4 regions of the Streptomyces sp. NPDC036764 genome follow, and region 4 is predicted to be linked to each of the others. Evidence: riboswitches for the same ligand, from Rfam matches in the RefSeq annotation. Region 4 holds a riboswitch; each other region holds the start of a gene.

Region 1 (5,697 bases), on a different contig from region 4:
ACTGGGAGCCGTACGCCGAACAGATGCTCGAAGTGCTCACCGCGCATCCCGCCTTCGAGAACACCGTTGCCGACGGCGGTTTCGCGCCCCGTCCCGAGTTCCGGCCGCTGACCCGTTTCGAGGGCCAGGGACTGGACAAGGGTCATGTGGTGAACGACCTGCTCTTCCGCCGCGTACAGCGGTAGGAGCAGCGGGGAGAACAGCACCCACGAGAACATCGACAGCAGCACCGACAACAACCCCACCGGCGCCCGAGCCCCCTCGCGCTGCTGCGGGCGGCGCCTCTGCCTCGTTAGGGTCAATGCCGTGGCCACCAGTCCCCCGTACCCGACGCACCCCACCGGTCCCACCGGCGGCGCACTGCGGCACGCGCACTGGTGGCACAGGCGATGGGTGCGCTACGGCGCGCTCAGCACCCTGCTCACGCTCTCCGGGCTGGTCATCCTCGCGCTGGTGCGCGAGCAGACCGGCACCGAAGGGTTCCTGGTCGGCCTCGGGCTCGCCGTCCTGCCCGTGCCGCTGCTGGTGGCCTCCTTCCGCTGGCTGGACCGGGTCGAGCCGGGGCCCTGGCGCAATCTGCTGTTCTCCTTCGCCTGGGGTGCCTGCGCGGCCGCGCTGATAGCGATCGTCGCCAACAGCTTCGCGACCAAATGGATAGCGACCGCGACGGCCGATCCGTCGCACGCGGACACCCTGGGCGCGACCGTCATAGCGCCCGTCGTGGAGGAGATGGCGAAGTCCGCGGCCGTGCTGCTGCTCTTCCTCTTCCGCCGCCGGGACTTCACCGGCATCGTCGACGGCGTGGTGATAGCCGGGGTCACCGCCACCGGCTTCGCCTTCACCGAGAACATCCTCTACCTCGGTACCGCCTTCGGTACCGACCAGCTCACCGGCGACCGCGGCATCGCCTCCGTCACGGCGGCGACCTTCTTCGTCCGCGTGATCATGTCGCCCTTCGCGCACCCGCTCTTCACCGTCCTGACCGGCATCGGCTTCGGCATCGCCGCGCTGTCGGGTGAGCGCCAGCATGTGCGCCGCGTCCTGCTCCCGCTCCTCGGCCTGCTGCTCGCGATGGGCATGCACGCCCTGTGGAACGGCTCCTCGACCTTCGGCGAGTACGGCTTCTTCGCCGTGTACGCGACCCTCATGGTGCCCGCGTTCGGGCTGCTGACCTGGCTGGTGATCTGGACCCGCCAGCGCGAGCTGCGGACCGTGCGCGAGGAACTGCCCGCCTATGTCGTCGCCGGGTGGCTGGCGCCGGGCGAGCCGTTCGCGCTGGGCTCGATGCGGGACCGACGGGTCGCCCGGCAGTACGCGCGCCACCACGGCGGGCGGTCGGCGGCGCGGGCCGTGGCGCAGTACGAGGCCTACGCGACCTCGCTCGCGTTCCTACGGCACCGGGGGCGCCGCGGGCGGGCCGGCGCGGACTTCGTCGTACGGGAACAGGAGTTGCTGCACGAGCTGTGGCACCGCCGGGAGTTCGCCCGCCCGGCCCTGGAGCACGCGGCCGCCGCACAGGCCTGGTGGGGATACGAGCACAGGTACGGGCAGACGTACGCGGCGCCGGCGCCGGTCTACTGGCAGTCCTACGGCCAGGTCGACGCTCCCGTGTACGGCCCGGCGGCGCCGTACCCCGCGTACAACCCGTACCGGATGTGACCGGGCCGGGATTCAGGGGGCGCCAACAGGCTCTGCGGGCATGCCGAAACCGGCGGTCCTGACGTCGGGGGGTCGCCGTCAGGACCGCCGGGGATCAGAATTGAACGACCGGCGGGGGGTGCCTCAGGGGGTGAGGCCCTTGCCCTGGAGCCACGCCATCGGGTCGATGCCGTTGGCGGCGCCGTCGGGGTGCACCTCGAGGTGCAGGTGGGCGCCGGTGACGTTGCCCGTGGCACCGACGCGGCCGATGACGTCGCCCGTGTTGACCTTCTGGCCCACGCTGACGCTGATCGAGGACTGGTGCGCGAACCAGAGCTCGGTGCCGTCGTCGAGGGTGATCTCGGTCTTGTAGCCGTACGAGCCGTCCCAGCCGGCGAAGGTGACCGTGCCGGAGTGGATCGCCTTGATCAGCGTCCCGGTGGGGGCGGCGAAGTCGAGGCCCGTGTGGTAGCCGGAGGACCAGTAGGCGCCGGCCTGACCGAACGTCGAGGTGATGGTGTACGAGGAGGTCGGCAGCGTGTACTGCTTGGCCAGCTCGGCGAGGCGCTCGGCCTCGGCCTTCTTGCGGGCCTCTTCCTCGGCGGCGGCCTTCGCGGCGGCGGCCTTGGCCTTGGCTTCCTCCTCCGCCTTGGCGGCCGCTTCGGCGGCCTCCTTCTCGGCGGCGGCGACGGCAGCGGCGGCGGCCTTGCTGTCGATCTGGTCCTGCTGGAGCTCGGCCTGGGCGATGATCCGGCTGCGCAGCGCCTCGCCGGCGTCGGAGCCCTGCGCGGTCTGCTCGGTGGTCTCGCCCATCGTGCTGAACGCGGTGGCCGTGTCCTCGGCGGGCTCGGAGGAGTCGTCGGAGATCAGCGGCAGGTCGGGCATGGTGATGGCGACCGGCGGCTTGCCGCTGTTCGCGCTGGCCATGCCGCCCGCGCCGACGGCGGCTATGACGCCGACGCCGAGAACCGTGGAGCTGCGGGCGAGTCCCCCGCCGCGCTGCTTGGAGACGCGATGCCTGCCGCGAACGGGACGAATGGACTCCGCGGTGGGGTTCCACTCCTCGAACGGGCCCTCGTCGGTGCGGTAGCTGTCGTAGCCGAAGGTGTCGGTGGTGCGCTGGCTCGGCACGAACGGGGCTTGCGGAGCAGGCCGGTTTGACGCCACGTGGGCGTACTCCTTTCCTTCCTTCTCGCCTACCGGGTTAGCTGACGGGTTCGGAGCAGGAAGGTCTCCTACGCGCGTATACCAACCGTGCTTCCACGGCGGAATCCGTGCGATTCACCCCAGGGTGGTGGTTCCCCGGCTCCCTTGCGGGACTCGGCGCGTGCGCACGGAGCCGACTCTTGTGACGGCTGGGACGACCGCGCTGCGTTATCGAACGTTAATAGACGCGGGGTATGGATTCCAAGCTGTTCCTCTTGATCATTAACGATTTTCGCCTGGACTTACGGGTCATGAGTGGCCTAATTCGGGCGAGTTGGCCCAGGCTCAGAGGCCTCACAGGTATTGACGGTATGTCAGTTGTTATGCGGAGGGCGGTCGACCGATCACCGCCGGTGACGGCGGTCGAGGGATCGCGGCGGCGTGGCGCGGGCGCCCCGGCGTAGGGCCATGAGGGCCATGTCGTCCGCCATCCCTCCACCGGAGTGCCGTCGCACCTCCACCGAAAGCACACCGAGCAACGCACCCGGTTCGCGCAGTGCGTTGGCGCGCCCCGCGAGGCCCGTCTCGGGGTCGTAGAACCGTCCGCCGTCGTCCCGCGCCTCGGACAGCCCGTCGGTGTACAGCAGCAGCGTGGCCCCGCACGGGAAGGCGGCCTCCTCGGCCCGGTCGGGCCAGGTGCCGAGCTCGCTCATGCCCAGCGGCAGGGCGGGTTCGGTGGCGGGCAGCGGGCGTACGGTGCCGTCGGCGTACAGCAGCAGGGGCGAGAGATGCCCGCGGTTGACGAGGCGCACGGTCGCGTCGCCGTGCGGCAGTTCGGCGAGTACCACCGTGGTGAACCCTTCGCGGATCCCGCCCCCTTCGCGCCTGGCCCGCTCGCGCGCCAGCGCCCGCTCAAGTCGCTGCGCGACCGCCTCCAGCGTGGCCTCCTGTTCCGCGGCCTCCCGGAAGGCGCCGATCACGACCGCGCTCACCCCGACCGCGCCCATGCCCTTGCCGCGCACGACACGGAGCATGAACCGGACGAGGATGGCCGCGACGCCTGTGAGCACCGTGCCGCGCTGCGAGTGGAGCGGGGCGGCGACCAGGGGCGCGGCGGTGAGGAACGGGGCGCCGGTGTAGTCGAGGGGTGTGGCGTGGTCGTACACGGCTCCGGCCGCGATCAGCAGGGCGGGGAGCGACCGGACGAACCGGCGCATGAGATCCGCCCTTCCTCCACCTCACCAGGGTCACCGAAGCGGTGGTGGGGGCGAGCGCTGAGGGCCGACCGGGAAAACACTCAGGGCCGGAACTGAATCAGTTCCGGCCCTGAGTCTTCAGTAGCGGGGACAGGATTTGAACCTGCGACCTCTGGGTTATGAGCCCAGCGAGCTACCGAGCTGCTCCACCCCGCGTCGTTGAATCCATAGTACGCCATCCGCGGGACCCAAAGCACACGACTTTCCCGGGAGCCGTTTCTGACCAGGACTTTTCGGGCGGTTGTGCGGGCCAGGTCACATCGGACAGCGGGTCGCACAGGGCGGCGGGAGGGCGGTTCAAAGGGCTTGGCGGAGGCGATTCAGAGAGTGACGGAGGCGGTTCAAGGGCTTGGCGGAGGCGATTCAGAGAGTGACGGAGGCGGTTCAAAGGGCTTGGCGGAGGCGGTTCAGGGCGCCAGGTGGGCGTTGGGCGCCTTGGCCCGCTCCTCGTACTCCGGCAGGACCAGGACGGCCACGCCCTGCGCCGCCAGCATCCCGCTCCCGTCGGCCCCCGTCACGAACGTGTCCGGCTCCCGCCACGCCGTCACCACCCGGCGGACGCCCGCTTGAAGGATCAGCCGTGCGCAGGGCACGGGCCGGGACGAGCGGTGCGTGCAGGGCTCCAGGCTGCTGTACACGGTGGCGGACGCGAGCCTCGGGTCCCCGGCCGCGATCTTCGCCAGGGCCGCCTCCTCCGCGTGCACCACGGGATCGCCGCCTTCGCGGGAGTACCCGCGCGCCAGCTCGGTGCCGTCGGCCGCGACGACCACCGCGCCGACGCTGAAGGCCGTCGCCGACGGCGGACACTGCGCCGCAAGCTCGCAGGCCAGCGCCAGCCAGTGCCGGTCCGCGGCCGAGGGGACGGCGCCGGCGCCGGGTGCCGTCGGCGCGTAGCGCATCAGCACGACGTCCTCGATGCGCCGCGACTCCAGCAGCCGCAGCCGGCCGCCCTGATAGCCGCCCGGCCCGAACAGCCGCGGCGCCTCGGGATCACCCACGAACAGCGGCGCCAGCACGAGCTGCAACTCGTCCGCCAGCCCCTGGAGCATGAGCTGGGTGTGGATGGTGCCGCCGCCCTCGACCATCAGCCGCTGCACGCCGCGCACCTCGCGCAGATGCGCCAGCAGGGCCCGCCAGTCCAGCTCCGGCCCCAGCGCGACGACGTCCGCCGCGACCGGCGCCTGCCGCAGTTGCTCCGCGCCCTTGTCCGTCGTGTAGACGATCTTCTCGCCGCCGGTGTGCCAGAAGTTCGCCGCCGGGTCCAGCTCGCCGGACGCGCTGACCGTGACCTTGAGCGGATACTCCGGCCTGCCCGCCGCCGTCCGCGCGGCCCGCCGCTCGGCCGAGTTCACCAGCAGCCGCGGGTTGTCCGCCCGGATCGTGCCGGCGCCGATCAGAATGGCGTCCACGGACGCGCGGACCTCGTCGACCCGGTCGAAGTCGGCCGGGCTGGACAGGAGCAGCCGTTCGGGGGTGGTGTCGTCGAGGTAGCCGTCCAGGGAGACGGCGGCGGACAGCAGGACGTAGGGGTACGACGGCATCGGCGCGCTCTCCGGCTCGACAGACTCGATCTTGGTTCAAGTTTGAAACAAACCTACACTGGTCCCATGACGACTCGCTGGCTCACCCCCGAGGAGCAACGCGCCTGGCGCGCGTA
Region 2 (5,697 bases), 1.0 Mb from region 4:
CGTTGGATCGCCGAGGCGGCCAACATGCCCGTACGGCCCGACGCGGAGGAACTACTCGCCGCGCGCGGCGTCACCGTGCTGCCGGACGTCGTGGTCAACTCGGGCACGAACGCCTGGTGGTGGTGGACGCTGTTCGGGGACATCGGCCCGGACGCGGACGAGGCGTTCGCCCACACACGGCGCTCGATGCGCGCCCTGACCGACCTCACGCTGGCCCGCGCCGAGGCGGACGGGACGGCTCCGCGGGCGGCCGCGCACGCCGTCGCCGCGGACCGGCTGCCGTTGATCACCGAACGGTTCGGCTGGCACCGGTGACGGCGGTCGCGCAGGCCCTGCCCGACCTGGCTCGGGACCGGTCGGTGACGAGGCTTTAGGGTGACGACGTGGCAAGAGTGCGGTTGAGCGTGGCGGAGCGGCGTGAGGAGTTGCTGCGTGCCGCCGTCGAGCAGATAGAGGCGCGGGGCGTGGCGGCGGTCAGGATCGCCGACGTGGCCTCGGTGCTCGGCGTGAGCAACGCGCTGGTGCTCTATCACTTCGACACGAAGGAAAAGCTCGTCGCGGCCGCGTTCACCCACGCGGCCGAAGGCGACCTGGCCCATCTGCGCCGGCTCCTCGGGCGCCGCACGACGGCACTGCGGCGGCTGCGGGCGGCCGTGCGCTGGTACGCGCCGACCGGCCAGGCCAAGGGCTGGCGGCTGTGGATCGAGGGCTGGGCGGCGGCGCTGCGCGAACCCGCGCTCCAGGAGGTCACCCGGGACCTCGACCGGCAGTGGAAGGGGGCGATCACCGAGGTGATCGCCGAGGGCGTCGCCGCCGAGGAGTTCCACTGCCCGGACCCGAACGGCACGGCCCTGCGCCTGACGGCCCTGCTCGACGGCCTCGCCGTACAGCTCACGTCGTACCCGGGCGCGATCTCACGCGCGCGTGCCCAGGAGTGGGTGGACGAGGCGCTCGCCCGGGAACTCGGGCTGGAGCGAAAGGCGTTGACGGCGTCGAACCGGTGAGCCTGTGTGCCGGGACGCTGTGTGCGATGCCGCCATGTGCCGGGACGCTGTGTGCGATGCCGCCATGTGCCGGGACGCTGTGTGCGATGCCGCCATGTGCCGGGACGCTGTGTGCGATGCCGCCATGTGTCGTACGCAGCACCGAATCCCGCACCCCGCACCCCGCACCCCATGCGTACGTCCGGGCCGCACCGATCAGCCATCGGTACGGCCCGGACCTATCGCTCGCTCGCGAACGGTTCTCAAGCCACCGATCGGATCCGCATCTTGATGTCGTCCGGGGAAAGAGCGCCCTTGGCCGTCACATGGTCCCCCGACGACTCCCCGCGCAGTCGTCGGCCGATCCACGGCACCAGGTACTCCCGCGCCCAGTGGACGTCGTCCCGGCGGACCTCGAGGGTGCCGCGGGGCGGGAGCGGCGGCCAGGGCTGGTCCGGGTCCGCGGGGATCTCCAGGCCGAGGACCTGGCCCGCCCGGAGCGCCACGCGTGTGTGCCCGTCGGCGGACAGATGGAGCCGGTCGTCGTCCCAGGCCCGGCGGTCCTGAACGGTCTTCAGGGACCACAGGTCGAGCACCGGGCAGCCGTACCGGTCGGCGATGGCCCGCACATGTCCGTTGTACGTGGCGATCTTGCCGCGCAGATGCTTCAGCACGGGTACGCCACGGGTGTCGAAGCCAGTCGTCACCATGACGGTGCCGACGGCCGAGGTGAGCCGGATGATCGCCCGCTCGAAGCGCTCGGCGACCTCGTCGGGGTCGGTTCCGGGTCGGATGATGTCGTTGCCGCCCGCACAGAACGAGACCAGGTCCGGGGCCAGTTCGACGGCCTTCGGAAGCTGGTCCTCGATGATCTGGTCGAGCAGTTTGCCGCGTACGGCGAGGTTGGTGTACTTGAAGTCGCCCTCGGGTCGCCTGTCCGCGAGGAGGACCGCGAACCGGTCGGCCCAGCCGACGAACGCCCCGTCGGGGCCGGGGTCGCCGACGCCCTCGGTGAAGCTGTCCCCCACCGCAACGTACGACCCGATCACTGCACTGCTGTCACTCTTCGAATCGTCTGCCACATCGGCACATGATTCACCTTTGAATGTGACCTACGCGACCGTAGGAAAGGGTTGACGATCGGTGAGATAAGCCACTCCTAAAGTGTTCACCAAACCTGGAATAACCCTCTGAGCAGGGGTGTTGTGGTCAAGCCAAACCGCCCTGTCGACACCCCCCGAAACATGCCGAAGACCGGACCCGGGGATCGGGGTCCGGCCTTCGGCCGCGTGTCAGGCAAGTGGTTGTCGCGTGGGTCGCGTCAGCCGATGGCGACACCCTTGCCGCGCAGGTAGGCAACCGGGTCCACGTCCGAGCCGTAGTCCGGCGTGGTGCGGATCTCGAAGTGCAGGTGCGGGCCGGTGACGTTGCCGGTCGCGCCGGAGAGGCCGATCTGCTGGCCGGCGGTCACGGTCTGGCCGCTGGAGACCGAGAGCGACGACAGGTGGGCGTACTGGGCGTAGTAGCCGTCGGCGAGCTGGATGACGACCTGGTTGCCGTACGCGCCGCCCCAGCCGGCCGAGACGACGGTGCCCGCGCCGACCGCCTTCAGCGGGGTGCCGGTCGCGGCGGCGAAGTCGACGCCGGTGTGGTAGCCGCTGGACCACATGCTGCCCGCGACCTTGTAACCGGTGCCGAGGGAGGCGCCGGTCAGCGGGGCGGAGAAGCCGTTGACGGTGCTGGTGGTCTCGGCGGCCGTGGTCGCCTTCTGCGCCTTCTTCGGCGTGGAGGACTTCGAGGCGGACGAGTCCTTCGAGGACGACTTGTGCGTCGAAGAGGGCGCGGAGGACGACGACTTGGGGGCGGTCGTCGCGGCCTTCTTGCCGCCGATGGCGAGCTTGAGTCCCGGGTGGATCAGCGACGGGTCGGAGCCGACGGCCTCGCGGTTGTCGGAGTAGAGCCGCTTCCAGCCGCCGCTCACGTTCTGCTCGTCGGCGATCTTCGAAAGGTAGTCGCCGACCTTCACAGAATAGGTCCGTACGTCAGCCTTCTTCTGGGCGGCCTTCTTCTCAACGGCCTTCTGGCCGACGACCGGAAGGGACTGAACGGCCTTTTCCGAAACGGACTGCGAGGGAGCGGCGTGGGCGCCGGTTGCCCCCATGAGCGGGAGAGCGAGAGCGGCGCCACCGGTTCCGGCGACGGCGATGGAGCGGGTGAAGCGCAGGGACTTCGGACGGCGATGCTTACCCTTCGCGGGCATGGCGAATTCCTCTCCGGCGCCTGCGAGGTGAGCTGTCGGGTGCGGGCTGGAGATGCCCGGCCGCGCCGAGGTGCGGCTTGACCCCTAGCCGTTCCGGAGACCGGAACAGGCGGTTCTACCTGTGGGTCCCCCGCTCCTGCCGTGGACGGGTGAGTTTGCGCGGAATCCGAGCGGCGGCAGGATTGGGCGTCCGTCCGGATTGGTGGCGAACGTAAGCGAGGAAGACGCATGGGAACAAGTGAGAGGTTCCGTCCGAATGCGTTCCTGTTGATCCCTTGTGGGAATTAACCGTCACCGTCCGTTAAATACAGGAGTGCCGCCGGACCCAAAGCCCCTTGAAAAGCATACGAATTACGTGGACATGACGGGCGACTCACGGTCACGGATATGACGCTCCTCACGTGACACTGCTCCAGCTTTCCTTATTGCAGAGCGAGTTGGAATGAAGGCGCCAATTCGGACAGAACGCCTAGATGCGACGGAGTCGAATAACTGCCGCATCAAGGTCGCCTCGCAAGCCGGTACGCAGTCCGTGATGCACCAGTACGGCACCTCGGTGAATTTCGCCCGTTTCAAGGCATTCATACGCTGCTGTCGGATCCAGGCCGCGCAGCCGCAGCGCCGGAAGGGGCTCGCCGAAGCTCTGCGCCTGGAGCCAGGCGAGGACGACCGCCTCGTCCCCGAGCACGTACTGCACCGCGCTCAGCCCGCCCCGCGGGGCCCGCAGCCGGTACAGGTCGCCGCGCTGCACCAGGGGCCGGATCTCCTTGTAGAGCTCCACCCACTCCCGCGCCTCGGCGAGCTCCTCCTCGGTCCACTGGGCAAGGTCACCGCCGACCCCGAGCACGCCGGCCATCGCGCTCACGAACCGGAAGCGCAGCGAGCTGGCGCGATGGTTGAGCATGGCGTTCGGGCTGTCGGTCACCCAGGCGGCCATGGCCCGGGCGGGGTGGATCTGGCTGAAGCCGTGCTGGATGGCGAGCCGGTCGAGGGGGTCGGTGTTGTCCGAGGTCCACACCTGGTCCGTACGGCCGAGCACGCCGAGGTCGATGCGTCCGCCCCCGCCCGAGCAGGACTCGAAGGCGACGCCGGGGTGAGCGGCGCGCAGCCGGTCCAGCAGGTCGTACAGGGCGCGCACATGGTCGACCCACAGGCGCTGCGGGTACGGCTCACCGGGCCAGCCCGCGTCGCTGAAGCAGCGGTTGAAGTCCCACTTCACATAGTCGATCGGGGCACTGGAGAGGAGCCCGTCGAGCTGCTCCCAGAGGTACTCCCGGACGTCGTCGCGGGCGAGGTTCAGCACTAGTTGATTGCGGAATTCCGTCCGCTTTCGTCCCGATTGATACTGAACCCACTCGGGATGCGCGCGGTACAGCTCGCTGTCCGGATTGACCATTTCCGGTTCGACCCAGATGCCGAACTGCATGCCGAGCGCGTGCACGTACTCGGCGAGCGGCTTGAGGCCGGAGGGGAAGCGGTCGGGGTTGGGCGTCCAGTCGCCGAGCCCGGCGCGGTCGCTGGTGCGCGTCCCGAACCAGCCGTCGTCCACCACGAACAGCTCGACGCCGATGGCCGCGGCCCGCCGCGCGAGGAGGCTCTGCTGCTCCTCGGAGATGTCGAACTCCGTCGCCTCCCAGGAGTTGAACAGCACCGGCCGGTCCTGGTCGGCGTCCGGGATCACGTACGCGCGCTGATACGCGTGCCAGGCGCGGCTGGCGCCGCCGAAGCCGCCGTCGCTCCACAGGCCGGCGAAGACGGGCGTGGTGAAGGACTCCCCCGCCGCCAGCCGCAGCAGGCCGGAGTCGTCGTGTCCGGCGCCGCCGGTGACCTGCACGCGCGCGTCCGGGAGTTGGGCCACGGCGATCCGCCAGGACCCCGACCAGCCGAGCGCGCAGCCGTAGACCTCGCCGCGCTCCTCGGTGGCGTCCGTGTCGAGCGCGACCCACGGCAGATGCTGGTGCCCGGTGTGCCCGCGGCGGCTGCCGATGACCTTCTCGCCGTAGGTGAGGGGGGCCCGCGCCAGCCGTGACTCGGCGCCCCAGCGGCCGTGCAACTGGGACAGCCGCCAGCCCTCCCTCTCCGGCAGCGTCCAGGTGGCCGAGTCGGCGCGCAGCAGCTCCAGATCGCCTCCCTGGTTGTCCAGGGTCACCCAGCGCTCTACGACGTCCTCGCGCATCCGGTAGTGCAGCGTGACCTTCAGTGCGCCGTCACGAAAAAGCAACCGCAGTTCGTCACCCTCGGACTCATGCCGCTCGAAGCTCCACTCGGTGCCGCGCCGCTCGTCGCTGCGCACGGACAGGGCGGGCCGAACGAAGCGCGGGCCGCCCTCGACCGGGTACTCCTCGCGCCCGTCCAGCGGGGACTCGAAGGGCCAGTACTCCGGCAGCGGGCGGACGGCGAGGGCCTCGGCGTCGGCGAGCCCGATGCGCGGGCCCCAGTGGAGGTGCAGCAGCT
Region 3 (5,697 bases), on a different contig from region 4:
CGCCGGGCCTGCCGCTTGGTCTGGGAGCGGTAGACGCGGGCCGCAGTCTGCTCGCCGAGCAACCGGATCCTGGTCGCGGTGGAGAAACGGTCCCGGTCCTTGACGGCCATCGGCTCTCGCCTCCCCTTTCACGTGCGTACGTCCCCGCACACGGTACGGGACCGAGTACGGGGACGTACGTACGACTGGCTAAGCCTTACCCAGGTGGGGTCAGCCCTTGAAGCGCGGGAAGGCGCTGCGGCCGGCGTACACCGCGGCGTCGTCGAGGATCTCCTCGATGCGCAGGAGCTGGTTGTACTTGGCGACGCGCTCGGAGCGGGCCGGGGCGCCGGTCTTGATCTGGCCGCAGTTGGTGGCGACGGCCAGGTCGGCGATGGTGACGTCCTCGGTCTCGCCGGAGCGGTGGGACATCATGCACTTGAAGCCGCTGCGCTGGGCGAGCTCGACGGCGTCCAGGGTCTCGGTGAGCGAGCCGATCTGGTTCACCTTGACGAGCAGGGCGTTGGCGGCGCCGTCGTCGATGCCGCGGGCCAGGCGCTCCGGGTTGGTGACGAAGAGGTCGTCACCGACGATCTGGACCTTGTCGCCGAGCTTTTCGGTGAGGACCTTCCAGCCGGCCCAGTCGTCCTCGAACAGCGGGTCCTCGATGGAGACGAGCGGGTAGGCCGCCACGAGCTCCTCGTAGTACTCCGTCATCTCGGCGGCGGAGCGCTCCTTGCCCTCGAAGAGGTACTTGCCGTCCTTGTAGAACTCGGAGGCGGCGACGTCGAGCGCGAGGGCGATCTGCTCGCCGGGGGCGTAGCCGGCTTCCTTGATCGCTTCGAGGATGAGGTCGAGGGCCTCGCGGTTGGAGCCGAGGTTCGGGGCGAAGCCGCCCTCGTCGCCGAGCCCGGTGGACAGGCTGCGGCTCTTCAGGACCTTCTTGAGGGTGTGGTAGACCTCGGTGCCCCAGCGCAGCGCCTCGGAGAAGGACTCCGCGCCGATCGGGGCGATCATGAACTCCTGGATGTCCACGTTGGAGTCGGCGTGCGAGCCGCCGTTCAGGATGTTCATCATCGGAACGGGCAGCAGGTGCGCGTTCGGGCCGCCCAGGTAGCGGAAGAGCGGGAGGTCGCTGGCCTCGGAGGCGGCGTGGGCGACGGCGAGGGAGACGCCGAGGATGGCGTTGGCGCCGAGGGAGCCCTTGTTGTCGGTGGCGTCCAGGTCGAACATGGCCTGGTCGATCAGGCGCTGCTCGGTGGCGTCGTAGCCGACGAGCTCCGGGCCGATCTGCTCGATGACGGCGAGGACGGCCTTCTCGACACCCTTGCCCTGGTAGCGGTTCGGGTCACCGTCGCGGAGCTCGATGGCCTCGAAGGCGCCCGTGGAGGCGCCGGACGGAACGGCGGCACGACCCGTGCTGCCGTCGTCGAGGCCGACCTCGACCTCGACCGTGGGGTTACCTCGGGAGTCCAGGATTTCCCGGGCTACGACGACGTCGATGGACGGCACGAGCATCTCCTTCATGGGATGTGACGCGGGTACGCAGTCCGCGGTGGGTACTGCGAGACGAGCCTAACCGGCTCCGGGCATCAGACCAGCGGTCGACCGCCCCGTGGACAGAACCGAGAGTAAATTGTTTCCGAACGGAACAAAAATGTCCGCCCACAACCGCACACAACAAAGAGCCCCGCCCCGGTGCGTACGGGGGAAAACGCACCGAGGCGGGGAGTTCGTGGGGACGGGGGCGACCCTCACGACGCCTTCACTATGAGGTCCACGGATGTGAAGGCGCTGTGGTTCAACCGTGGGCCGCGTATTCGCCGCGGCCGCGCCCTCTTACTTCAGGTGGAGCTGCTGACCGGGGTAGATCAGGTCGGCGTCCTCGACGATGTCCTTGTTCAGCTTGAAGAGCTTCTCCCAGCCGCCCTTGACGTTCTTCTTCTCGGCGATCGAGCTGAGGGTGTCGCCCTTGACGACCTTGTACTCGCCGTCGCCCTTCTTGACCTTCTTGCCGGTCGGGGTGGTGACGGTCTTGGTGCTCTTCTTCGCCGCCGGGCGGTCGGCGGAGCGGGAGGCCGACTGCTGCTCGGAGGAGCGGGTGGTGGACTCGGTGCTCTGCGAGGAGCCGCCGGCGGGAGCGCCGGTGTAGGCGGCGCTCGACAGGCCGGTGCCGCAGTTCGGCCAGGCACCCTTGCCCTGGCCAGCGAGGACCTTCTCGCCTATCGCGATCTGCTGGGCCTTGGTGGCCTGGTCGGCGGTGGCGGCGTACTGGGTGCCGCCGTACGCGGCCCAGGTGGAGGCGGAGAACTGCAGACCGCCGTAGTAGCCGTTGCCGGTGTTGATCGACCAGTTGCCGCCGGCCTCGCACTGGGCGACGGCGTCCCACTCGGAGGCGGTGGCGGCCGAGGCGCTGCCGGCCGCCATCAGCGGGGCGGCGACGGCGGCGGCACCGGTGACGCCGACGACGGCGATGGCGCGAGCGGCCTTGGACGGACGACGGTGCTTGCCCTTGCTGGAAAACAGCATGGTTGGATCCCCTCACCGACGCCTACGAGGTGAGCTGTCGGGTTCGGGCCGGTTGAGTTGCCCGGCCGCGCACGTTCGCCTCTCGGCTCCCGCTGCGCGGCTTCACCCCGAGCCGGTTCCGGCCGTGCGGCCCCGAAGGACCTCAACTGCCGGACCCGGCGCAAACCTTGGGTCCCCCGCTCCTGCCTACGGCGCTTGACGCGACGACTGTTCCCGTACGACCGCCGGCAGGATTCGGCGTGACGGCTGTCGGGGCTCGCACTGGTGGCGAGCGGTCATGACCGTAGACACGCGATTCGCGGAATTACAAAGACGATCAGGGCTTCTGAGATCTATCTCTCACTCCATCTAAAACGGACATTCACCGCGAAACATGACGCGAACTGCCGCTGTTTTTCGCCCTGTTCGACCGCTATTTGACGGGGACGTCCAGGGTCTGACCGGGAGAGATGTGGTTCGCGTCAACACCGATGGCCTTCCGGTTCGCCTGGTACAGCGCGCGCCATCCGCCGTCGAGGTCAAGGGAGTCGGCGATGGAGGCGAGAGTGTCGCCCTCGCGGACCTTGTACGAGGCATGGCGTCCGGTGGACTTGGTGGCCGCCTCGACGGTGTCGCTCTCGTCGGCGCTGGGGCCGCGGTGCCGACCGGTGCCGGTCGTCGCTTCCTCGACCGCACCCTCGGCCGCGCCGTCGACCGAGCCGGTGTCGACCAGGCTCCAGGAGCCCGCATCTTGCGACCAGTTGTCCTGATTGTCCGCCTCGGGCGTCTCGACGGGCGAGCTCTCCGGCGATCGCGAGTCCGTCGCTTCGGGCGACGCATCGGACTTGGAGGACTTGTCGGGCGTAGAGGACGAAGACGGCGAGGAAGAGGACTTCTCGGGCGATTCGGACGAAGTCTCGGGAGTGCCGCTCGCCGAATTCGAGGGATCGCCGGACGGCGTCGACGTGTCGGAGGAATCGCCGGAGCCGGAGGAGCCGGACTCCTCTGATGAATCGGCCGAATTCGATGAGTTGGACGAATCGAGCAATCCGGATGATCCGGATACTTCGGAGGGTGAGTCGTCCTCCACTCCGGTGTCGAGGTCGACCGATCCGGACTTCTTGGTGAGCCCGTTGAGTACGGCGCACGTGCCCCAGGGGCTGGTCCCCCGGTCCGCGAGGATGTCCTGGGCCACGGCTATCTGCTGCGAGCGGCTGGCCAGGTCGGGGCTGGAGGCGTAGTCCAGGCCGCCGTACTTCTCCCAGTCGTCCTGGGTCAACTGGAGTCCGCCGTAGTGCCCGTTGCCGCTGTCGGCGCTCCACGAGCCGCCGCTCTCGCACTCGGCCACCTTGTCCCACACGGTGCCGTCGGCGGCGCTCGCGCCGGTGGCGCCGAGGAGCGGGATGGCGATCGCTGACCCGGTGACTCCGGCCGCGACGAGGAGAGCCGGAGCCTGACGGGGGCGACGGTGACGACCGTTCCCGGAGAGCATGCGGGGACCTTTCGCGAGGCAGCACTGAACACGGCGCGTAAACCTGGACGCCTTGTTGATCCGTGAACGTATAGGCAGACGATCACTTGTCACAAGTTAATGCCGCGTAGATCACGTGAAGATCACAGTCATGAGTGCGTGTCACGTTTGCGGAGGTGGACGTACTCACCCAACCGGGGTGAACTCCACCGGAAGCGTACGCAGTCCGCGCATGATGAGCCCGCCCCGCCACCTCAACTCCCCCGGATCCACGGCGAGTCGGAGATCCGGGAGGCGGGTGAGGAGCGTGGCGAGGGCGGTCTGGCCCTCCAGACGGGCGAGCGGGGCGCCGAGGCAGTAGTGGATGCCGTGGCCGTAACCGAGGTGCTGGTTGTCGCGGCGGCCGAGGTCGAGGACGTCGGGGTCGGCGAACCGCTCCGGGTCGCGGTCGGCGGCGGCCAGGACGACCAGGACGGGGTCGCCGGCCGCGATGTCCTGCCCGCCGATGGTGAGCGGCTCGGTGGCGAAGCGCCAGGTGGCGAGCTCGACCGGGCCGTCGTAGCGCAGGAGTTCCTCTACGCCGGTCTCCAGCAGGGCGGTGTCGTGGGCGGCCAGGGAGGTCTGGAGGCGGGCCCGCTGCTCGGGGTGGGTGAGCAGGGCGAAGGTGCCGTTGCCGATGAGGTTGACGGTCGTCTCGAAGCCGGCGAACAGCAGGATGAAGGCCATGGCCGCGGCCTCGTTCTCGGTGAGGTGCTCACCGTGGTCGGAGGCACGGATGAGACCGGAGATGAGGTCCTCGCCGGGGTCGGGGGTGGCCGGAAGTGCCTCACGCTTGCGGTGGATCAGCTCGGCCAGATACCCGCGCATCTTCTTGACCGACCGCGCGACCCCGCCCCTGGGGCCGCCCTGGTGGCGGATCATCATGCCCGCCCAGTCCCGGAAGTCGTCCTGGTCCTCGCGCGGGACGCCGAGCAGGTCGCAGATCGCGTAGATGGGGAGAGGGAAGGCGAACTCGTGGATGAGGTCGGCGCTCCCCTCCGCCGCGAACCGGTCGATGAGCTGATCGGTGAGCTCCTGCACCCGTGGCGCGAACTCGGCGACCCTGCGGGGCGTGAAGGCCTTGGAGACGAGCCGGCGGAGCCTGGTGTGGTCCGGCGGGTCGATGTTGAGCAGATGCGTCATCAGCTCGGCCTTGCGCTCCCCCGGGATACCGGTCTTGCCCTTGGCGTGCGCGGGCTCGTCGTGGTGGGCCGGATTCTTGGAGAGCCGGGTGTCGGCGAGCGTCTGCTTGGCGTCGGCGTACCGGGTGACCAGCCAGGCCTCCACCCCGCTGGGGAGCCGGGTCCGGTGAACGGGGGCGTGTTCCCGGAGCCAGGCGTAGGCGGGGTAGGGGTCCGTCGCGAACTCCCAGGTGAAGAGTTCGGGGGCCTCGGTGAGGGGGGTCGGGGGGTGGGGCTGGTTGGTCACTCCTTGACGGTATCCGGAGAGGGTCAGGGGGTGCGGCCGGGTGGTGGGGAGGGCGGACTCTGCACGCAGGCCCTCGGCATGCAGGCCCTCGGCGCGCAGGCCCTCGGCACGCAGGCCCTCGGCACGCAGGCCCTCGGCACGCAGGCCCTCGGCATGCAGGCCCTCGGCGCGCAGGCCCTCGGCGCGCGGGCTCTCGGCGCGCAGGCTCTCAGCACGCTGGCTCTCAGCACGCCGATGATCCTTGGCGTCGCAGCGGCCCGGCTTCGGCCTTC
Region 4 (5,697 bases):
CCGCCCCGCGCGACGGCTCGCTGCCCGACGTCATCGGCGAGCAGCTCCGCGAGGTCGTCGAGGAGAACGTCCCAGCGCGCGCGATGATGGCCGCCTACCGCCTCCCGAACGACGGCACGCGTGAGTGCGACGCCGCCGACCTGGCGCTGACCGTCCTCGGCGGCGGCGAGTCCTCCCGCCTCTACAACCGCCTCGTACGCCGCGACCGTACCGCCGTGGCGGCCAGCTTCGGCCTGCTGCGGCTGGCCGGCGCGCCCTCCCTGGGCTGGCTGGACGTGAAGACCTCCGCCGACGTCGAGGTGCCGGGCATCGAGTCGGCCGTCGACGAGGAGCTCGCCCGCTTCGCGCAGGAGGGTCCCACCGCCGAGGAGATGGAGCGGGCGCAGGCCCAGCTCGAGCGCGAGTGGCTGGACCGGCTCGGCACCGTCGCGGGCCGCGCCGACGAACTGTGCCGGTACGCCGTCCTGTTCGGCGACCCGCAGCTCGCGTTCACCGCCGTGCAGCGCGTCCTCGACATCACCGCCGAGGAGGTCAAGGCCGTCGCCCAGGCCCGTCTGCGCCCCGACAACCGCGCGGTGCTCGTGTACGAGCCGGTCGGCGACGAGGCCGAGGAACAGGAAGCCGCCGCCACCGACGGGGCCGCCCCCGTCACCGACGAGAACGAGGAGTCGGCGCAGTGACCGAGCTCGCCAGCATGGAGTTCCACCCGCAGCCCCAGGCGGGCCAGGCCCGGCCCTGGGCGTTCCCGGCACCCGAGCGCGGCAAGCTGGACAACGGCCTCACCGTCCTGCGCTGCCACCGCCCCGGCCAGCAGGTCGTCGCCGTCGAGGTGCTTCTGGACACGCCCCTGGACGCCGAGCCGAAGGGCCTCGACGGCATCGCCACGATCATGGCGCGCGCCCTGTCCGAGGGCACGGACAAGCACACCGCGGAGGAGTTCGCCGCCGAGCTGGAGCGCTGCGGCGCCACGCTCGACGCCTACGCCGACCACCCCGGCGTCCGGGTCAGCCTGGAGGTTCCCGTCTCCCGGCTGCCCAAGGCGCTCGGCCTGCTCGCCGACGCCCTCAGGGCGCCCGCGTTCGAGGACTCCGAGGTCGAGCGCCTGGTGCGCAACCGGCTCGACGAGATCCCGCACGAGCTGGCGAACCCCTCGCGCCGGGCCGCCAAGGAGCTCTCCAAGGAGCTGTTCCCGGCGACCGCGCGCATGTCCCGCCCGCGCCAGGGCACCGAGGACACCGTCGCCGGCATCGACTCGGCGTCCGTACGCGCCTTCTACGAGCGGCACGTACGCCCCGCCACCTCCACCGTCGTGGTCGTCGGCGACCTCACCGGCGTCGACCTCGACGCCCTGCTCGGCGACACCCTGGGCGCTTGGACCGGCTCCCCCGGTGAGCCGCGCCCCGTTGCGCCGGTCACCGCGGACGACACCGGACGGGTCGTCATCGTCGACCGTCCCGGCGCCGTCCAGACGCAGCTCCTGATCGGCCGTATCGGCCCCGACCGGCACGACCGCGTGTGGCCCGCGCAGGTGCTCGGCACCTACTGCCTCGGCGGCACCCTCACCTCCCGCCTGGACAAGGTCCTGCGCGAGGAGAAGGGCTACACCTACGGCGTGCGGGCGTTCGGCCAGGTCCTGCGCTCCGCCCCGGACGGCACCGGCGCGGCGATGCTCGCCATCAGCGGCTCCGTCGACACCCCGAACACCGGTCCGGCCCTCGACGACCTCTGGAAGGTCCTGCGCGGCGTCGCCGACGGCGGGCTCACCGACGCCGAGCGGGACTTCGCGGTGCAGAACCTCGTCGGGGTGGCGCCGCTGAAGTACGAGACCGCCGCGTCCGTGGCGAACACGCTGGCCGACCAGGTCGAGCAGCACCTGCCCGACGACTACCAGGCGACGCTCTACCAGCAGCTTGCCGCGACCGGCACGGTCGAGGCCACCGCGGCGGCCGTGAGCGCCTTCCCGGTGGACCGTCTGGTGACGATCCTCGTCGGCGACGCGGCCGAGATCCGGGAGCCGGTCGAGGCCCTCGGCATCGGTGAAGTCACCGTCGTGGCAGCCGAGTAGAGGACGAGCTCGCGCCGTCCGGCGCCACGCGCGCGTAGGGCCCTGGTGACCTATGAGTCACCAGGGCCCCCTTATGCCCGAATTGAGGCAGAGGTTGCCTGTCTGGCCTGTGGGATGCGCTACAAAAGCCGCGATCCGTTTGGGGATTGAAAGATGCCCCGTTTAGCGTCTTGCGGGCTGTCCGTCAGGCAGTGCGCCGCGTCCGCGGCACCGGACAGCCATCGCCGAGTCCCCGTACGGCGCGAGCCAGGGGAGCCGGGGACCCATCGAAGTCCCTGGGGTGAATCGGGCGCCCGCGCGAGCCGCGAGGGGGCCCGTAGGAGACCTTCCTGCTCCGAACCCGTCAGCTAACCCGGTAGGCGAGAGGGAAGGAAAGGACCAGCCACTTCATGGCGTTCACCTGCGCCACGGGGAAGAACCGCCCCACCGGGAAGCACCGTCGGCCCGGCCGGTTCGAGCGCACCACCGCCCGCGCGGCCGGAGTCGCCGCGCTCACCGCCACCGGCGTCGTCGGCGCCCTGGCCGCCCCCGCGCTCGCCGCCGAACCCGCCGCGGAGCAGACCGGCCTCATCCCCGTCATCACCGTCGAGAACTCGATCGCGGACCAGATCGACGCCCAGGCCATCGCCCAGGAGAGGGCGTCCAAGGAGGCCGCCGCCGCGAAGAAGGCCGCCGAGGAGGCCGCGCGCATGAAGGCGGCCGCGAAGGCCGTCCAGGAGCGCGAGGCCAAGGAGCGCGCCGCCCGCGAGGCCGAGCGCAAGCGCCTGCTGTCGTACGTCGCCCCGATCGCCGGCTCGTACGTCTCCACCGGCTACAAGACCGGCGGCGCCGTCTGGTCCTCCGGCAGCCACACCGGCGTCGACTTCCACGCGGCCAGCGGCACCTCCGTCCACGCGGTCGGCTCCGGCACCGTCGTGGAGGCCGGCTGGGGCGGGTCGTACGGCAACAACATCGTGATCAGGATGAACGACGGCACGTACACCCAGTACGGCCACCTGTCGTCCATCGGCGTCTCGGTGGGCCAGGCCGTCACCCCCGGCCAGCAGATAGGCCTGTCCGGCGCCACCGGCAACGTCACCGGGCCGCACCTGCACTTCGAGGCCCGCACGACGGCGGAGTACGGCTCCGACATCGACCCCGTCGCCTATCTGCGCGGGCACGGCGTGAACGTCTGACGCCGCCACCACGCGTCCTCGAAGCCCCGGCTCCCCGAGCCGGGGCTTTCGATGTTTCCCGGCGGATGCGCTGACCAAAAAATATCCATGGATTCCGGCTCGCCGTCGGAAATTCCGGCCGGTTGCAATAGAGTCCTCGGGAACACGTCATTCGTCGACGTTTCACGGGGATTAAGGCGGAGGTCGGTCATGCGTATTCCGGCGCATTCGGTGTGCACGGCGATCCGGGACGACATCGTCGCCGGTGTCTACGAGCGCGGCAGCCGGCTCACCGAGGAACTGCTCGCCCGCCGCTACGGTGTCTCCCGCGTCCCGGTGCGAGAGGCTCTGCGCACCCTGGAGGCGGAGGGCTTCGTCGTGACCCGGCGCCACGCGGGCGCGTGCGTCGCCGAACCGACCGAGCAGGAGGCCACCGACCTGCTGGAGATGCGCAGCCTGCTGGAGCCCCTCGGTGCCTCCCGGGCCGCCCAGCGGCGCACCGAGGCCCATCTGAAGGTCCTGCGCGGCCTGGTCAGGCTGGGGCAGGAGCGGGCCAAGCGGGGGAACAGCGACGACCTGCGCTCCCTGGGCGGCTGGTTCCACGAGACGCTCGCCCAGTCCACCGGCAGCCCCGCCCTGACCTCGATACTGGCCCAGCTCCGTCACAAGATCGCCTGGATGTATGCCGTGGACGCGCCCGCCGACCCCGTGGAGTCCTGGACCGAGCACGGCGCGATCGTGGACGCGGTGGCGCGCGGCGACGGCGAACGCGCCCGCGCGATCACGGCGCTGCACACCGAGCGCTCCCTCTCCGCGCACCGCCTGCGGTTCGGCACCGGCGGCGAGCGCCCGGATCGTGTGAGGAATTCGCAACATCCCGTAAACATGCCGAGCCTGCGGCATTAACACCGGCGCCGTATACAAAGAGGAGATATTCGGCGGCAGGGAATTTCTGCTGCCCTTTTTCGGATGTGCCACCGCCATCCCGTGAATTCCCAGAACGGCTGCCGGAAAACAGTGAAGCCGCGTCCGCCGGAAAGGCGGGCGCGGCTTCACCGTTCGCTACGGATACCCAATCAGGTCGATCAGACCGTCTCGGGCAGCTCCTCGAGTCCCTCGGAGACCAGCTTCGCCAGACGGTCGAGGGCGGCGTCCGCGCCCTCGGCGTCGGAGGCGAGGACGATCTCCTCGCCGCCCTGGGCGCCCAGACCCAGGACGGCCAGCATGGAGGCCGCGTTGACGGGGTTGCCGTCAGCCTTGGCGATCGTCACCGGGACGCCTGTGGCCGTGGCGGCTCGGACGAAGATGGAGGCGGGGCGGGCGTGGAGGCCCTCGGCCCAGCCGACGTTGACGCGGCGCTCAGCCATGTGATGCTGCCCTTCGGTGTTCAGGGTTGTCTAGACCAGTTTCCCACACACGTGAAGCATGCCGGAACGGGACGGCTGTCCCCCTCCGAAGTGACCGTGGGGTCGCGGCCTCGACCCCATGTGACGTCCCGAACAGACTGCCTCGCGCCGTTGTCGTACGCGAGCCGTAATCTGGGCCCCATGCAGAGCGCCTCGGACAGGCACGAGTACCCCGCCCACTGGGAAGCCGACGTGGTGCTGCGCGACGGCGGCACCGCGCGCATCCGCCCCATCACCGTCGATGACGCCGAGCGCCTGGTCAGCTTCTACGAGCAGGTGTCGGACGAGTCGAAGTACTACCGCTTCTTCGCGCCCTACCCGCGACTGTCCGCGAAGGACGTCCACCGCTTCACGCACCACGACTTTGTGGACCGGGTGGGACTCGCGGCCACGATCGGCGGCGAGTTCATCGCCACCGTACGCTACGACCGGATCGGCGCCGACGGAATGCCCGCGTCCGCACCGGCCGACGAGGCCGAGGTCGCCTTCCTCGTCCAGGACGCCCACCAGGGGCGCGGCGTCGCCTCCGCCCTCCTCGAACATATCGCCGCGGTCGCCCGCGAGCGCGACATCCGCCGGTTCGCCGCCGAGGTGCTGCCCGCCAACAGCAAGATGATCAAGGTGTTCACCGACGCCGGGTACACCCAGAAGCGCAGCTTCGAGGACGGCGTCGTGCGCCTGGAGTTCGACTTGGAGCCGACCGACCGCTCGCTCGCCGTGCAGTACGCGCGCGAGCAGCGCGCCGAGGCCCGGTCCGTGCGGCGGCTGCTGGTGCCCGGCTCGGTCGCCGTCATCGGCACCGGCCGCACCCCCGGCGGCGTCGGCCGCGGCGTCCTCGGCAACATCAGGGACGCCGGGTTCACGGGGCGGCTGTACGCCGTGAACAAGGCGTTCCCGCAGGACCTCAAGGAGCTCGACGGAGTGCCCGCGCACCGCTCGGTGCGGGACATCGAGGAGCAGGTCGACCTCGCGGTGGTCGCCGTGCCGGCCGAGTACGTCCCCGACGTGGTCACCGAGTGCGGCGAGCACGGCGTGCAGGGGCTGGTCGTGCTCTCCGCCGGATACGCCGAGA

What was found. Region 4 has a riboswitch for cyclic di-AMP ahead of ACZ69Q_RS00560 (M23 family metallopeptidase). Riboswitches for the same ligand answer to the same signal wherever they lie in the genome.
Region 1: it holds a riboswitch for cyclic di-AMP, as region 4 does, so the genes downstream of both, ACZ69Q_RS42760 (M23 family metallopeptidase) here and ACZ69Q_RS00560 (M23 family metallopeptidase) in region 4, are expected to answer to the same signal.
Region 2: it holds a riboswitch for cyclic di-AMP, as region 4 does, so the genes downstream of both, ACZ69Q_RS04975 (peptidoglycan DD-metalloendopeptidase family protein) here and ACZ69Q_RS00560 (M23 family metallopeptidase) in region 4, are expected to answer to the same signal.
Region 3: it holds a riboswitch for cyclic di-AMP, as region 4 does, so the genes downstream of both, ACZ69Q_RS33330 (transglycosylase family protein) here and ACZ69Q_RS00560 (M23 family metallopeptidase) in region 4, are expected to answer to the same signal.

What each region holds. Positions count from the first base shown of each region.
Region 1 covers NZ_JBVJPT010000021.1:20,318-26,014, forward strand. The annotation lists gene trmB (tRNA (guanosine(46)-N7)-methyltransferase TrmB) at 1-185, shown strand, start outside; gene ACZ69Q_RS42755 (PrsW family intramembrane metalloprotease) at 307-1,659, shown strand; gene ACZ69Q_RS42760 (M23 family metallopeptidase) at 1,783-2,805, opposite strand; cyclic di-AMP (ydaO/yuaA leader) riboswitch at 2,817-2,974, opposite strand; gene ACZ69Q_RS42765 (PP2C family protein-serine/threonine phosphatase) at 3,189-4,001, opposite strand; tRNA gene ACZ69Q_RS42770 (tRNA-Met) at 4,123-4,196, opposite strand; gene ACZ69Q_RS42775 (dihydrofolate reductase family protein) at 4,448-5,581, opposite strand; gene ACZ69Q_RS42780 (MarR family winged helix-turn-helix transcriptional regulator) at 5,648-5,697, shown strand, end outside.
Region 2 covers NZ_JBVJPT010000001.1:1,160,373-1,166,069, reverse strand. The annotation lists gene ACZ69Q_RS04990 (Glu/Leu/Phe/Val dehydrogenase dimerization domain-containing protein) at 1-315, shown strand, start outside; gene ACZ69Q_RS04985 (TetR/AcrR family transcriptional regulator) at 384-1,004, shown strand; gene ACZ69Q_RS04980 (SGNH/GDSL hydrolase family protein) at 1,247-2,032, opposite strand; gene ACZ69Q_RS04975 (peptidoglycan DD-metalloendopeptidase family protein) at 2,305-3,243, opposite strand; cyclic di-AMP (ydaO/yuaA leader) riboswitch at 3,248-3,405, opposite strand; gene ACZ69Q_RS04970 (alpha-galactosidase) at 3,713-5,697, opposite strand, start outside.
Region 3 covers NZ_JBVJPT010000012.1:103,254-108,950, forward strand. The annotation lists gene ACZ69Q_RS33320 (FtsB family cell division protein) at 1-110, opposite strand, end outside; gene eno (phosphopyruvate hydratase) at 211-1,497, opposite strand; gene ACZ69Q_RS33330 (transglycosylase family protein) at 1,819-2,508, opposite strand; cyclic di-AMP (ydaO/yuaA leader) riboswitch at 2,513-2,712, opposite strand; gene ACZ69Q_RS33335 (transglycosylase family protein) at 2,921-3,979, opposite strand; gene ACZ69Q_RS33340 (cytochrome P450 family protein) at 4,145-5,425, opposite strand.
Region 4 covers NZ_JBVJPT010000001.1:135,279-140,975, forward strand. The annotation lists gene ACZ69Q_RS00550 (M16 family metallopeptidase) at 1-680, shown strand, start outside; gene ACZ69Q_RS00555 (M16 family metallopeptidase) at 677-2,065, shown strand; cyclic di-AMP (ydaO/yuaA leader) riboswitch at 2,278-2,442, shown strand; gene ACZ69Q_RS00560 (M23 family metallopeptidase) at 2,455-3,240, shown strand; gene ACZ69Q_RS00565 (GntR family transcriptional regulator) at 3,430-4,125, shown strand; gene ACZ69Q_RS00570 (HPr family phosphocarrier protein) at 4,305-4,586, opposite strand; gene ACZ69Q_RS00575 (bifunctional acetate--CoA ligase family protein/GNAT family N-acetyltransferase) at 4,767-5,697, shown strand, end outside.